2 regions of the Brevibacillus sp. NRRL NRS-603 genome follow, and region 1 is predicted to be linked to the other one. Evidence: predicted binding sites of a transcription regulator. Region 1 holds the regulator's gene; the other holds the start of a gene.

Region 1 (7,430 bases):
ACAACTGTATTACCTGTTAGACGTTTATCGACAGGACCATCAAAAATTCATTCCGATGGGTATTCCCATCATGAAAAAATTCAGCTTGCCTTTGGACTCCGATTTGATACGGCAAAAGCTGGGCCTCGCACCTGAACAAAAGAGTATTATTCTTTCAGGGGGCGGATTGGGTCTCGGCTCGATGGAAAAGGTATTAGATGGGTTAGAAGAGATTAACATCCCTTTGAAAACCTTTGTGTTAACAGGGACAAACGACAAGCTGTACAATAAAGTGATAAATCGTACGTATCGGCATGAAGTCGTTCCGCTAAAATTCATCAATAACTTCCACGAATACTTGGAAACGGCTGATTTAATTGTCACCAAATCAGGCGGACTTACATCAGCTGAAGTAATGAGTAAACGGGTACCCATGATTATTTACAACCCTCTGCCTGGACAGGAAGAGCGGAACAGCCACTTTTTGCTCAACAACGGATGTGCGGTACACGCGAATCTATCCGAGCAGTTGATTTACTTTATCGATGAACTATTGCATAGCCCGTCCAAGGTGGAATACATGCGTAGAATGGGACAGAAAATCTCAAAGCCAGATGCTGCACAACGAATTACTGAGTTTATCATGGATGACATGAATATGTTGCCAGGAGAAGTAGAATAGCTGCCTAGCCAGACAAAATGGAGGAACCCATGACTGTACCATTCGCGATATTATTTGATATGGATGGCACGTTACTTCAAACAGAAAAGCTGTCGACCCCCGCATTTATTCGAACGTTTGACCAGCTTCGTCAAAAAGGACTATGGCAGGGGGAAACCCCAAACGAACGTGAACTGATCAATGTACTGGGAATGACAATTGAGCAGATTTGGGACAAATTGTTGCCAGACGCGAGTGAGGAAGCCATTCGCTCAGCAGACGCGTTCTTGCTAGATAATGAAATCCAGTTACTTAAAGAAAAAGTGACCGACCTCTATCCGGATGTAAAATCAACTCTGGAAAAGCTGCGTGAAAAAGGATTTGCTTTGTTTATAGCAAGCAATGGGCAGGAAGAGTACATCGATGCCATTTGTCAGGAATACGAGTTAAAGCCGCTGATGACCGACCTGTACTCGGCCGGCCGTTTCCGTACGCATTCCAAGAATGACCTAGTTGCAAAATTGTTGTCTGATTACAAAATCGGGCGAGCCATCATGGTAGGAGATCGTCACTCCGACGTGGAAGCAGGCAAGACAAACGGTTTATTTACCATTGGATGCGACTTTGGTTTTGCCAAACCAGGCGAGCTTGATGGGGCAGATGTCATCATCACCAGCTTCTCTCAGCTACTGAATCATTTGCCAGAAATCGACACCAATACGCAAAAACAAGCATAAACCATTCCTCAGGGAGTGGTTTTTTTGTTGATCATGTCCAAGTTTCAAGCGACCCTCTTTTGCCCACACTAGAATGTGTAAGGGACACTTGCGGGCACGCACTAAACCCATTATAATTAAAGTCAAAGATAGTCAAAGTCAATAGGTACCTCATAAGAAACATACACAGAGGAATAGGAGGCGATGACTTGCGTAATATCTCGGACATCATTGAACATCACTTGAAAAGCATCATTACAAACAGTCCCAATGGATCGATCGAGATTCAGCGTAGTGAGCTTGCCGACCATTTTCAATGTGTGCCGTCTCAGATTAATTACGTCATTAATACGCGCTTTACCGTTCAAAAAGGCTACATCGTAGAAAGTAAGCGCGGGGGCGGCGGGTATATTCGCATACGTAAGGTGCAGATTGTCAGCAAAGCACGCTTGCAGGAATTGCTAACAGAAGAACTGATTGGTGAGAGCATCAGTCAGAGCGTGGGAAATGCGATCGTAGAAAGACTATTAGAGGAAGGATTAGTCAACATCAGAGAAGCCACCTTGATGAAAATCGCTACCTCGCGAAACGTATTGACCCTAGAAGCTGAATTGCGGGATCGTTTGCGGGCAAATATTTTAAAGCAGATGATCGCAGCAATCTTGTTGAAGTAAAAGGAGGTAGGATGTTATGAACTGTGAGGAATGCGGAAAACGACCGGCGACACTTCATTTGACGAAAATCGTCAATGGCGAAAAAACCGAATACCATATTTGCGAGCAGTGTGCTCATGAAAAAGGGGACGTCTTTACCGGCTTTCACAACTTCAGCATCAACAATCTCCTGTCAGGACTTTTAAAATTTGATCCCATGCAAAAGAATGGACGCGAAACGGCAACGAATAAGCCGCTTCAATGCGAAACATGTGGACTCACATATGCTCAATTCAGTAAAAGCGGCCGATTTGGCTGTAGTGATTGCTACACCTTTTTGGGGGATCGACTGGACCCACTTTTCCGCCGGATTCATGGAAACACACAGCATAGTGGAAAAGTACCAGAGCGTACCGGTAGCAAACTAAAGATCCGTAAAGAGCTGGAGCAACTAAAGCAAGCGCTGCAAAGTCATGTCGCCAGTGAAGAGTTCGAGAAGGCAGCAGAAATGCGTGATCGAATTCGAGCATTGGAACAAAAAATGGCCCAATCGTAGCAAGGGAGGTTAGCTGGTTATGTCCCAAAAGCAGTTTATGCAAAACCCGTGGAGCAATTGGATGAAAGGAGAAGGTCCCGATTCCGACATTGTCATCAGTACACGGCTGCGTATCGCCCGTAACCTGCGCCAGCACCCTTTTCCGTTATTGGCAACGGACTCGCAGGGCGAGGAAGTCGTCAGAAAGATAACGGAAGTAAGCGATTCGGAGGCAATGCGCAAACGGCATCAGCTTCAGGTCATCCATATGGATCAAATTAACCCGTTAGAAAAACGCGTGCTCGTAGAAAAGCATCTGATTAGCCCTCACCTGGCAGAGGAATCTCGCAAAGGTGCCGTATTGCTTCGGGAAGATGAGTCTGTGAGCATTATGGTTAATGAAGAAGACCACATTCGAATACAGGTACTATTACCCGGGTTTCGTTTGAACGAGGCATGGGAAATAGGTACGAAGATAGACGACATTTTTGAGAAAAGCTTGAACTACGCATTCGACGAAACACGAGGATATCTTACAAGCTGTCCAACCAATGTGGGTACGGGAATTCGTGCATCTGTGATGCTGCACTTGCCCGCTCTGGTGATGACGCAGCAGATCAGCAGAATTTTACAGGCAATTAATCAAGTTGGTCTGGTCGTTAGAGGAATTTACGGAGAGGGCAGCGAAGCTCTAGGGAATCTTTTTCAGTTATCCAATCAGGTCACACTGGGGATGTCTGAGTCGGATATCCTTTCCAATCTTTACGGTGTAGCCAGACAGATTATTGAGCAAGAGCGTGTGGCACGAACTTATTTGCTGGAGCATACCCGGGTTTCTTTGGAGGATCGGATTTTTCGGTCGTATGGTATCTTGATGTATGCCCGCACGGTAGAGTCCAAGGAAGCGGCTCAACGTTTATCCGATGTACGTCTAGGGATTGATCTAGGTATCATTCCTAATGTATCTCCGCTCGTTCTAAACGAACTGTTGGTCACGACACAGCCAGGGTTTTTACAACACCACGCTGGTCAAAAGCTTACTCCGGACCAACGCGACGAAAGAAGGGCAAGGCTGATCCGAGAGCGTCTGCGCGTAGTAGAATCACAAGGGTAATGGTATCACGCAATTGTTAACCATATAGAGAATAAACACGGTTATACGGAGGTGTACGATATGATGTTTGGACGTTTTACAGAACGAGCACAAAAAGTACTGGCGCTTGCCCTGGAAGAGGCGGTTCGTCTCGGGCACAAAGATATTGGGACAGAGCATGTGCTGCTGGGACTCATTCGAGAAGGCGAAGGGATTGCTGCAAAGGCACTGCAATCACTTGGGCTTGGCCTCGATAAAATCCAGAGTGAAGTGGAGTCGTTAATCGGGCGAGGAACGGAGCAGTCCGGTAGTAATTACACACCAAACTATACACCTCGCGCCAAAAAGGTCATTGAACTGTCGATGGACGAAGCCCGCAAATTGGGTCATACCTATGTGGGGACTGAACATATTCTGCTTGGCTTGATCCGTGAAGGAGAAGGCATTGCTGCGAGAATCATGAACAATTTGGGCGTTAGCCTGAACAAGGCACGCCAACAGGTGCTCCAGCTGCTTGGCAGCTCGGAAATGATGGCATCTCATCAACCGTCTGGAGGGAACCCAGCGGCGAATACACCGACACTGGACGGCTTGGCAAGGGATCTGACTGCAATCGCTCGTGATGGCGGGCTGGACCCGGTCATCGGTCGCCAAAAAGAAATCGAGCGTGTGATCCAAGTACTTAGCAGACGTACCAAGAACAACCCTGTTTTGATTGGGGAGCCTGGTGTAGGGAAAACAGCTATCGCAGAAGGTCTTGCCCAAAAAATCGTGAACAACGAAATTCCGGAAACCCTTCGTGATAAACGCGTCATGACACTGGATATGGGAACCGTTGTTGCGGGTACCAAATATCGCGGTGAGTTCGAAGATCGTCTGAAAAAAATCATGGACGAAATTCGCCAAGCAGGAAACATCATCCTGTTTATTGATGAGCTGCATACCTTGATTGGTGCAGGTGGAGCAGAAGGCGCAATCGATGCCTCCAACATTTTGAAGCCTGCCCTGGCACGTGGCGAGCTACAGTGCGTAGGTGCTACTACGCTGGATGAATATCGCAAGTACATTGAAAAAGACGCGGCATTGGAGCGTCGTTTCCAACCGATTCAGGTTGATGAACCGACAGCAGAGGATGCTATCCGTATCCTGCATGGCCTTCGTGATCGTTACGAAGCCCACCATCGTGTCAAAATTACCGATGAAGCAATCGAGCAGGCAGTAAAATTGTCTGACCGCTATATTACGGAACGCTTCCTGCCTGACAAGGCTATCGACTTGGTCGACGAGGCGGCATCTAAGGTCCGCTTGCAATCCTTTACGGTTCCGCCAAACCTCAAAGAGCTGGAGGGACGTCTGGAAGAGGTGCGCAAGGAAAAAGACGCTGCCGTCCAATCACAAGAGTTCGAGGAAGCAGCAGCACTTCGCGATCAGGAGCAAAAACTGCGTGAAGAACTGGATAAAACGAAAAAAGACTGGAAAGAGCGTCAAGGCCAGCTGAACATGGAGGTTACGCCAGAAGACATCGCACAAGTAGTAGCGAGCTGGACGGGTATCCCTGTGTTGAAGCTGAAGGAAGAAGAAACAGAGCGCTTGCTGAAGATGGAAGAGATTTTGCACGATCGCGTCATTGGTCAAGATGAGGCAGTCAAATCCATTTCGCGTGCGATCCGCCGTGCCCGTGCTGGTTTGAAAGATCCAAAACGCCCAATCGGCTCGTTTATCTTCCTGGGACCTACCGGTGTGGGTAAAACCGAATTGGCTCGTGCCGTGGCAGAGACGCTTTTCGGTGACGAGGATGCCATGATTCGTGTAGATATGTCCGAGTACATGGAGAAGCATTCCACCGCACGTCTGGTAGGTGCCCCTCCTGGCTACGTAGGCTTTGACGAAGGCGGTCAGCTGACCGAAAAAGTTCGTCGCAAGCCTTACTCCGTCATTTTGCTGGACGAAATCGAGAAAGCCCACCCAGACGTATTCAACATCCTCTTGCAAGTATTGGATGATGGTCGTCTGACAGACTCCAAGGGACGTACGGTTGATTTCCGCAACACGGTTGTCATCATGACTTCCAACGTCGGAGCCAGCATGATCAAGAAAAATACGACGCTCGGCTTCACGACCAACGATTCGGAAAGAAAGTATCAGGATATGAAGGACAAAGTCATGGATGAGCTGAAGAAGAGCTTCCGTCCTGAGTTCTTGAACCGTATTGATGAAGTCATCGTGTTCCACTCTTTGGAGCAAGAGCACATCGAGCAAATCGTATCGCTCATGACAGAAGAGCTGCGTAAACGTTTGAAAGAGCAGGACATTGATTTCCAATTGACCGAAGAAGCCAAGAAAGTATTGGCAAAAGAGGGCTTTGATCCGGCCTATGGTGCGCGTCCTCTGCGTCGAGCTATCCAGCGTCACATCGAGGATAATTTGTCCGAGGAATTGCTCAAGGGTACGATCAGTAAAGGCGATACCGTCAATATCGAAGCCGAAGAAGGCAAGCTGGTAGTCAAGCGCCTCGAAAAAACGAAATCGTAAACTGTTGAAACGTAATAGAATGCCTCCTGATTCGGGAGGTATTCTTTTTTTGGGTGCGTAATTATGATAAAAGTAGAGAAAGAAATCCAAGTGAGGGTGCGATTATGTCAAAGTATAAAACGAAATACGCGTGTCAAGAATGTGGCTATGAATCGCCAAAATGGATGGGGAAATGTCCGGGTTGCAGCAGCTGGAACACCCTAGTAGAGGAAGTGACGGTAAAAAATGCACATCGTCACGAAGGACTGAGCGGCGGTCAGCGCCAATCTGCGATTCCATTGACCCAGGTAGCCAGTGAAGAAGAGCCGCGCATGGATACGACGATCGGAGAATTAAATCGTGTTCTTGGTGGTGGACTTGTGCCGGGCTCACTCATTTTAGTTGGGGGAGACCCCGGAATCGGGAAATCGACATTGCTCTTGCAGACATCTTTTGCCTTGGCTCATCAAGGGGCGAAGGTTCTTTATGTATCTGGAGAGGAGTCGGCAAAGCAGATCAAAATTCGCGCGGATCGACTCCATTTGCAAACGCCGCCGATGTTTGTATTGGCAGAAAATGATTTGGATTTGATCGAACAGCATATTAATCAAGTAGACCCGGATGTGCTGATTATTGACTCGATCCAGACTGTTTTCCACCCGACGATTCAATCGGCTGCGGGGAGCGTTGCACAAGTGCGGGAGGCTACTGCCCAATTGATGCGGATTGCAAAAGGGAAAGGGATTGGTACCTTTATCGTCGGTCACGTAACCAAGGAAGGCTCCATCGCTGGTCCGCGTATGCTTGAGCACATGGTAGATGCTGTTCTCTATTTTGAAGGGGAGCGCCACAATACGTTTCGAATTTTACGCGCCGTCAAAAACCGTTTTGGTTCGACAAACGAAATCGGTATTTTCGAGATGAAGGATCGCGGTTTGGAGGAAGTGGCGAATCCATCTGAAATATTTTTGGCAGAGCGTCCATTTGGTGTTGCGGGTTCCACAGTCGTAGCCAGTATGGAGGGTACACGTCCCGTTTTGGTGGAGCTGCAAGCTCTCGTTGCCCCGACCAGCTTTGTGACCCCGCGGAGAACGGCAACAGGTGTAGATCATCAGCGTGTGGCGATGATCATGGCCGTGTTGGAAAAGCGCATGGGCATGATGCTACAAAATCAGGATGCTTATGTAAACGTAGCGGGTGGGGTCAGATTGGATGAGCCAGCAGTTGATTTGGCGATAGCCGTAAGCATTGCAAGCAGTTTCCGTGACCACGCCACCAATCC
Region 2 (7,430 bases), on a different contig from region 1:
ATTGTCCCTGCAAATTGCGGCGGACGCCGAAAGCAAGAAAATAGAGCGCCCAGAGCATCTGTTTGTGACGAGTGGGGACGCCCTCAAATTCCAGACCATTGCAGAGGAATGGCTGGATTGCCAAGTAAACGTCCAGCACAACTCATTGGAAAAAACCGTCCAGCCCTGATGGAAGACCTTGTCTGGCGAGACAAACTTTCAACGCATAAACCCAAGCCTAGCTCGTATACATGGTAGTACAAAGTGTGTGGAGGAGGCTGGGGAAATGAAGATAAGGCACATCGGGAAAATGACGGCCGTGCTGGGGGTTAGCGCAGTGCTTTTGTCGGGCTGCGGTCTCTTTGGCCCGGAAAAGGAAACGATTAGTATTGATGCACCGCCACAGTCAGAGGTATCTGTGGATTTGCCAAACGGCACGCCGTCCCTGGATGGTGCAAAAGAAGGCGCACAACCGGTCGTTCAGGAGACTGGAGAGAGAATGGTGTACTTGCAGGATGCTAACGGATATATCGTTCCTGTCTCGATGACTCTTCCGAAATCAGATGGTCCTGCCAAACAAGTATTGAGCTACATGGTAAAAGGTGGTCCGGTAGAGAGCATGCTTCAGGGGGGCTTTACCGCTGTCTTGCCGAAAGGGACAGAAGTAAAAGGACTGGTTATCAAAAACGGCGTAGCCACTGTCGATTTTTCCAAAGACTTCAAAACGTACGAGGAGAAGGACGAGAAGAAAATTGTCGATGCCGTCACCCGCGCGTTGACGGAATTTAGCACGGTCAAGACTGTGCAAATTTGGGTGAACGGAACGCCGTTGACGGAAATGCCAGCAGCCAAAACACCCATAACGCTATTAGACCGGAATCAAGGAGTCAATCTCGAACTGGGCGATGGGGCGGTGCCGGGAGATACCTCCAGTGTAACTGTTTATTTCCAGGGACAGCTGGATGATACACGTACGTATTATGTCCCAGTGACTCGACTGGTTCCTGAAACGGCTGATATCGCCAAGGCAACCGTCGAAGAGTTGATCAAAGGACCGAAACAAGGATCCCAGCTCTTTAGTTCCTTGCTGCGCACGACTCGTGTTCTGAATGTGAAGCAGGAAAAAGATTTGGTCACGGTCAATTTGAGCAGTGACATCCTCAAGTATGATGACGGCAAGGAAGCGAGCCCAGAAGCTCTGCAATCGCTCGTCTTGTCATTGACAGAGACGACAGGGGCGAAGCAAGTGCAGCTGCTGGTGGAAGGAAAACCGCTAGCTAGTGGCGAGTTCACCAAGCCAGTGAGCCGTCCGGTCAAACTCAATCCCATACAGATGTAAGGAACGAGCCACGCCCGTATTAACGAGCGTGGTTTTTGTTCGCCAATGGTTCGTTGCCACTACCGCGTACCGTTCTCCAAATCATTAGCCCAAGCAAAAGCGATGGGACTGTGACCAAAAAACCAGCCACAAAGCCGACAATGCGCGGGTCTGCCATCGTCAAAATCCAACCGCCAAGGAGCATGGACAAACCGATCAGGATGTTGGAGATTGTCGCATCCAAGGCAAATACTCTGCCATGGTAGCTGGGGGCAACATGCCGCATGATCAACGTATTCAGGCTGGCGTTTCCCATACCTCCTGCCACGGTGGAGAGCGCAAAGAACAGTGCCGTTACATAAATCGTGGGTGAGAAGCTGGTCAAAAGCAGCCCAAAGCCTTCCAAAGCGAAGCTGCTGGCAGCCACTTCGTAAAAGTAACGTTGAAAGCGCTGAGCAAGTATTCCCCCGATGATGAAGCCAATTCCGATCGCACCGTACAACAAACCAATTCCCCATTCACCAGCAGTAAACACTTGATAGGCATAGACACTGATCAGGACATTGATAATCCCGCCGCCGATTGGCCACACAGCTTTTAGCAAAAGGACGGCGTACACAATCGGTGTGGACGTGATGGTGCGAATCACCTCTCCGTAGGAAGAGACTTTAGCAGCCTGCTGCAACTGCACGTTATGAACGGAGTTGTCTGGGGAGGCGGGTACAGTCAGTCTAGCTAAAAACAGAGCCGAGGCGAAAAAGGAGAGGGCATTGAAAAGAAAAGCGAGATCACTTCCCCATAGTGCAATAAAAATACCGCCGATCAATGAACCAATGGCCATGACGATTCCAAAGATACTTTGGTCAAGTGCGTTCGCAGTGGCCAATTCCTCAGGGTCAACGATTTTAGGGAGCAGGGACATTCGTGAAGGATTGTAAAGGGAAGAAAAGGCAACCAATAAGAAAGTGCCTGCATAGATGATCCATAAATCTGATTTTTCAGATACAAGCAAAAACGAAAGAGCAACGAAGCCGCGAACGAGATCACAGGCAACCATCACTTTTTTTCGATTAAATCGGTCTGCCATCAGACCACCCAGCGGGCCGAAAATCAAGTGAGGCAGTGTACGTAGTGCGAGGGTAATGCCTACAGCGATAGCTGTTCCTGTTATTTCGAGCAGCAGTGCGAGCACAGCAACGCTGTTAAACCAATCACCAATTCCGCTTAAGAAATTGGCAGTTAAAAGACGCCGCAAATTTGGCTTTTTCAAAAGAACAAGGAAGCTCATAAGTAAATTCACCTACCATCAAATTAATTAAATATCTAATTAGATAATATTTTAATCGTTAGGTAGAGGCAAGGAAATTTTTTGTGAGGGAGGAAGTGACAAGAATATTTGCAATTAACGTAAATAGGGAAGAGGCGTTTGTGCAGTGGCAGATCGTTTCCTGCCTCTGGTATAATGAGCGGAGTGTAACAAAGCGATTTAGGAGGAACTTGGAATGAGAGTGGATGGCCGTGCCCATGATCAATTGCGCCCTGTAACGATTACGCGCAATTACATTAAACACGCAGAAGGATCGTGCCTGATTGAAGTCGGGGACACAAAGGTGATTTGTACGGCGACTTTGGAGGACCGGGTACCGCCTTTTATGCGTGGTGGCGGGAAGGGCTGGATCACAGCCGAGTATTCCATGCTTCCCCGAGCAACAGCGACCCGCAACGCGCGTGAGTCGTCCAAAGGAAAAGTCGGTGGACGAACAATGGAGATTCAGCGTCTGATCGGACGTGCTCTGCGCTCCGTTGTGAACCTTGAAGCAATGGGTGAACGCACCATTTGGCTGGATTGCGATGTCATCCAGGCTGACGGAGGTACACGTACAGCTTCGATTACCGGAGCCTACGTGGCAATGGTAGACGCGATGCAAAAGCTGGTGGATAGTGGCACCTGGAAACAACTGCCGCTCAACGACTTCCTGGCAGCAACCTCAGTAGGGGTAGTCGGCGAGGAAGCCGTGCTCGATCTCAACTACAAAGAGGATTCTACAGCGATTGTCGACATGAATGTCGTCATGACGGGAAATGGAAAATTTGTCGAGCTGCAAGGAACAGGGGAGGATGCTCCGTTTTCTCCTGAACAGCTACAAGAAATGATTGCCCTTGCAAAAGTCGGCATTGACAACTTGATTACCAGTCAAAAAGAGGCGCTCTCAGATGTTACGCTCTCTTTTGCGCAATCAGTCGCGGAGGAAAGTCATGCCTAATCGAAAAAAAGTCGTTCTCGCAACTCGTAACCAAGGAAAAGTGAAAGAATTCAACAGGCTGTTCGCAGATGCAGGCTGGGAAGGCATTAGCCTCGCTGAATTTGACGGTGTGCCAGAGGTAGTAGAAGACAAGGACACCTTCGAAGGAAACGCGCTGAAAAAAGCAATCGAAATCTCTACATACTTGAACATGCCAGCCCTGGGTGACGATTCCGGTTTGGAAGTAGATGCGCTGGAAGGGCGCCCTGGTGTTTACTCCGCACGCTTCGCTGGAGAAGATGCAACAGACGAGCAGAATTGGCGTAAATTGTTGAAAGAGCTGGAAGAGGTGTCGACACAGGAACGCACAGCGCGTTTCCGTTGCACGTTGGCGTTGGTGATTCCAGGCGAAGAGCCAATCATTGCCACTGGCGCTTGTGAGGGAGTGATCGCTCGTGAGCCAAAAGGGACAAACGGCTTCGGGTACGATCCGGTATTCTACATCCCATCGATGGACAAAATGATGGCCGAACTCATGCCAGAAGAAAAGAACCAGATCAGCCACCGTGCTCGTGCCATGCAGCAACTTCTTGAAATCATCAAGTAGACAAGAGAGAAACAGGAGAGTGAGGCGTGATGGGAATTCTCATCATGAGCGATAGCCACGGCTTGGTTCGGGAAGTAAGCCAGGTCGTCAACCGACATCATGTCGAAAAAATTTTGCATTGTGGCGATTTTTGTGTCGACCATAAACGCGAGCCGTTTTCCAACATGACGCTTGTCCGAGGCAATTGCGATTCGACACAAGAGGTGCCGACTGAGCAAGAGACCAAATGGCGCGACCTTCACATCCTGCAAACGCACGGGCATCTCTTCGGAGTGAAAGGCTCTCTTCTGCGCCTTCATTACCGTGCAGAAGAGGTCGGAGCAAATGTAGTCGTATTCGGTCACTCCCATGTACCTGTATGTGGCGTAGAGAGAGACATCCTGTTTCTGAATCCCGGCAGCCTGCAAATGCCGCGCGGTTTTCACGTACCGACATATGCCCATTTAGAAGAGACGGGAACGAGTCCGACAGAAGTTTACATATCCGTGGTGTTTTATGATCATCTAGGCAACCCGGTTCCACAATTGGGAGGGAACTATTCTGTTCGTCGACCAATGAGGTCTTCTTGAAAACTAAAAGATTTGTGCTATACTAGAATGGTTATAATGGCTAGAATATTATCATCCGAGCCTGCGAAGATACCATGGCGCGGCTGGCGATGTTCTGTTGATTCGATTTAGGAGGGGAAGTTTACGTGGCAGCAAATTGGGAAAAGGTAGAGAATAACCAGGGAGTCCTGACGGTTGAAGTAGATGCTACGCAAGTAGACGCAGCATTGGATCAAGCGTTTAAAAAAGTGGTTCAAAAAGTTCAAGTTCCAGGATTCCGTAAAGGAAAAGTACCACGCAAAATGTTCGAATCCCGTTTTGGTGTAGAATCTTTGTACCAAGACGCTCTTGACATTCTGCTTCCAACTGCATACGGACAAGCTGTTCGTGAAGCTGGTATCGAGCCAGTAGATCGTCCAGAAGTAGACGTAACGCAAATGGAACAAGGGAAAAACCTGATCTTCAAAGCGACTGTAACTGTGAAGCCTGAAGTGAAGCTGGGCGACTATAAAGGTCTGTCCATCGAAGAAAAAGACTTCTCTGTAACAGAAGAGAGCGTTGACGCTGAACTGAAGCGCATGCAAGAGCGTCATGCTGAGCTCGTAGCAGTAGAAGAGGGTGCCGCACAAACAGGCGATATCGCTGTAATCGATTTCGAAGGCTTCCAAGACGGAGTAGCTTTTGAAGGCGGTAAAGCGGAAGATTATTCTCTGGAACTGGGTTCCGGTACTTTCATCGCAGGGTTCGAGGAGCAACTGGTTGGCTTGAACATCGGTGAAGAAAAAGAAATTACCGTAACTTTCCCTGAAGAGTACCACTCTCCTAACCTCGCTGGTAAAGAAGCGGTATTCAAAGTGAAGCTGAACAGCCTGAAGCGCAAAAACCTGCCTGCTTTGGATGATGAGTTTGCCAAAGATGTGAGCGAGTTCGACACGCTGGAAGAGCTGAAAGCAGACACCAAGAAAAAGCTCGAAGAAAAAACTGCGCAAGAAAAAGATCAATATGTTCGTGAACAGCTCGTTCTGAAAGCAGCTGAAAACGCTGAGATCGATCTGCCAGCAGTAATGGTTGAGCATGAATTGGATCAAATGGTAAATGAATTTGGTCAACGTCTGCAATACCAAGGCATGACGCTGGAACTGTACTACCAGTTCTCCGGCATGGATGAGAGCCAACTGCGCGATCAATTGCGTGCAGACGCAACATCCCGTGTTCGCACTTCCTTGACTTTGGAAGCAATCGGCAAAGCAGAAAACATCGAAGCAACAGAAGAAGACGTAAACGCAGAACTGGATAAACTGGCTGGCGTATACGGCCGCCCAGCTGATGAGCTGCGCAAAATCTTCTCTGCACAAGATGGCATGGCTGCTCTGTACCGCGATGTGCAAACTCGCAAAACAGTAGATTTGCTGGTTGCAGAAAGCAAAGTAACAGCATAAGCTTAGAAGAACGCATGATTGGTCAGTGGGCAGGCTAACCCTGACGCTGGCTGTCAAGACCACAAGGCACGAGTGTATCGTGCCTTGTTTTTCCACCATTGACTTTTTTCGGCAAAGGAGGAAAATACATAATGCTAATCCCTATGGTCATTGAGCAAACAAGCAGGGGAGAGCGCTCCTACGATATTTACTCGCGCCTCCTGAAAGACCGGATTATTCTCTTGGGCACCGAGATTGATGATGAAATCGCCAATCTGGTTGTCGCTCAGCTGCTTTTCTTGCAGGCAGAAGATCCGGACAAAGACATTTCGCTATACATAAACTCTCCAGGTGGTTCTGTTACAGCAGGAATGGCCATCTATGACACCATGCAGTACATCAAACCGGATGTGTCCACAATTTGTGTGGGCATGGCTGCCAGCATGGGAGCTTTCCTGTTGGCTGCTGGTGCAAAAGGCAAGCGCTTCGCTCTGCCAAATGCCGAAGTGATGATTCACCAACCGCTGGGTGGTGTGCGTGGGCAAGCAGAAGACATCCGCATTCATGCGGAATGGATTATGAAGACGAAGCGCCAGCTGAATGAGATTTTGTCTGAGCGGACAGGTCAGCCTTATGAACGCGTAGAGCAAGATACAGACCGCGATAATTTCATGAGCGCAGAAGAAGCTAAGGCCTACGGATTGATTGACTCTATTATCGAACGCAAAAACTGACCCGTTGTGAGGTGAAGCGCATGTTTAAGTTTAACGACGACAAAGGCCAACTGAAGTGTTCCTTCTGCGGCAAGTCCCAGGAACAGGTGCGCAAGCTGGTAGCTGGTCCTGGTGTTTACATTTGTGACGAATGTATCGAACTGTGCAATGAAATTGTACAGGAAGAACTGGGCACTGAAGAAGAAATCGATATGAAAGAAATTCCAAAGCCAGTGGAAATTCGCAAAATCTTGGACGACTATGTCATTGGTCAAGATATGGCGAAGAAATCCTTGTCTGTAGCGGTATACAACCACTACAAACGGATTAATTCCGGGGCGAAGATCGAGGATGTGGAGCTGCAAAAATCCAACATCATGCTGATCGGTCCGACTGGTAGCGGGAAAACGTTGCTCGCGCAAACATTGGCGCGCATTTTGAATGTACCTTTCGCGATTGCGGACGCAACTTCTCTGACAGAAGCAGGCTATGTGGGCGAAGACGTTGAAAACATCTTGCTCAAGCTCATTCAGGCTGCTGACTATGATGTGGAGAAGGCTGAAAAGGGAATCATTTACATCGACGAGATTGATAAGGTAGCCCG

The links. The regulator CtsR, encoded in region 1, represses protease genes until heat stress. The targets are predictions, from matches to a motif close to ATGGTCAATAAAGGTCAAACA.
Region 2: clpP (ATP-dependent Clp endopeptidase proteolytic subunit ClpP) is a predicted target of CtsR. The motif match lies at 6,220-6,240, and genes of this name have one in related genera.

Annotation. Positions count from the first base shown of each region.
Region 1 is NZ_PXZN01000032.1:106,630-114,059, reverse strand. It holds gene C7R94_RS23230 (MGDG synthase family glycosyltransferase) at 1-661, shown strand, start outside; gene C7R94_RS23225 (HAD hydrolase-like protein) at 691-1,377, shown strand; gene C7R94_RS23220 (CtsR family transcriptional regulator) at 1,566-2,030, shown strand; gene mcsA (protein-arginine kinase activator protein McsA) at 2,047-2,565, shown strand; gene mcsB (protein-arginine kinase McsB) at 2,585-3,658, shown strand; gene C7R94_RS23205 (ATP-dependent Clp protease ATP-binding subunit) at 3,719-6,169, shown strand; gene radA (DNA repair protein RadA) at 6,274-7,430, shown strand, end outside.
Region 2 is NZ_PXZN01000013.1:197,337-204,766, forward strand. It holds gene racE (glutamate racemase) at 1-169, shown strand, start outside; gene C7R94_RS12760 (GerMN domain-containing protein) at 266-1,318, shown strand; gene C7R94_RS12765 (MFS transporter) at 1,338-2,585, opposite strand; gene rph (ribonuclease PH) at 2,800-3,561, shown strand; gene C7R94_RS12775 (XTP/dITP diphosphatase) at 3,554-4,147, shown strand; gene C7R94_RS12780 (metallophosphoesterase family protein) at 4,177-4,716, shown strand; gene tig (trigger factor) at 4,842-6,134, shown strand; gene clpP (ATP-dependent Clp endopeptidase proteolytic subunit ClpP) at 6,266-6,847, shown strand; gene clpX (ATP-dependent protease ATP-binding subunit ClpX) at 6,868-7,430, shown strand, end outside.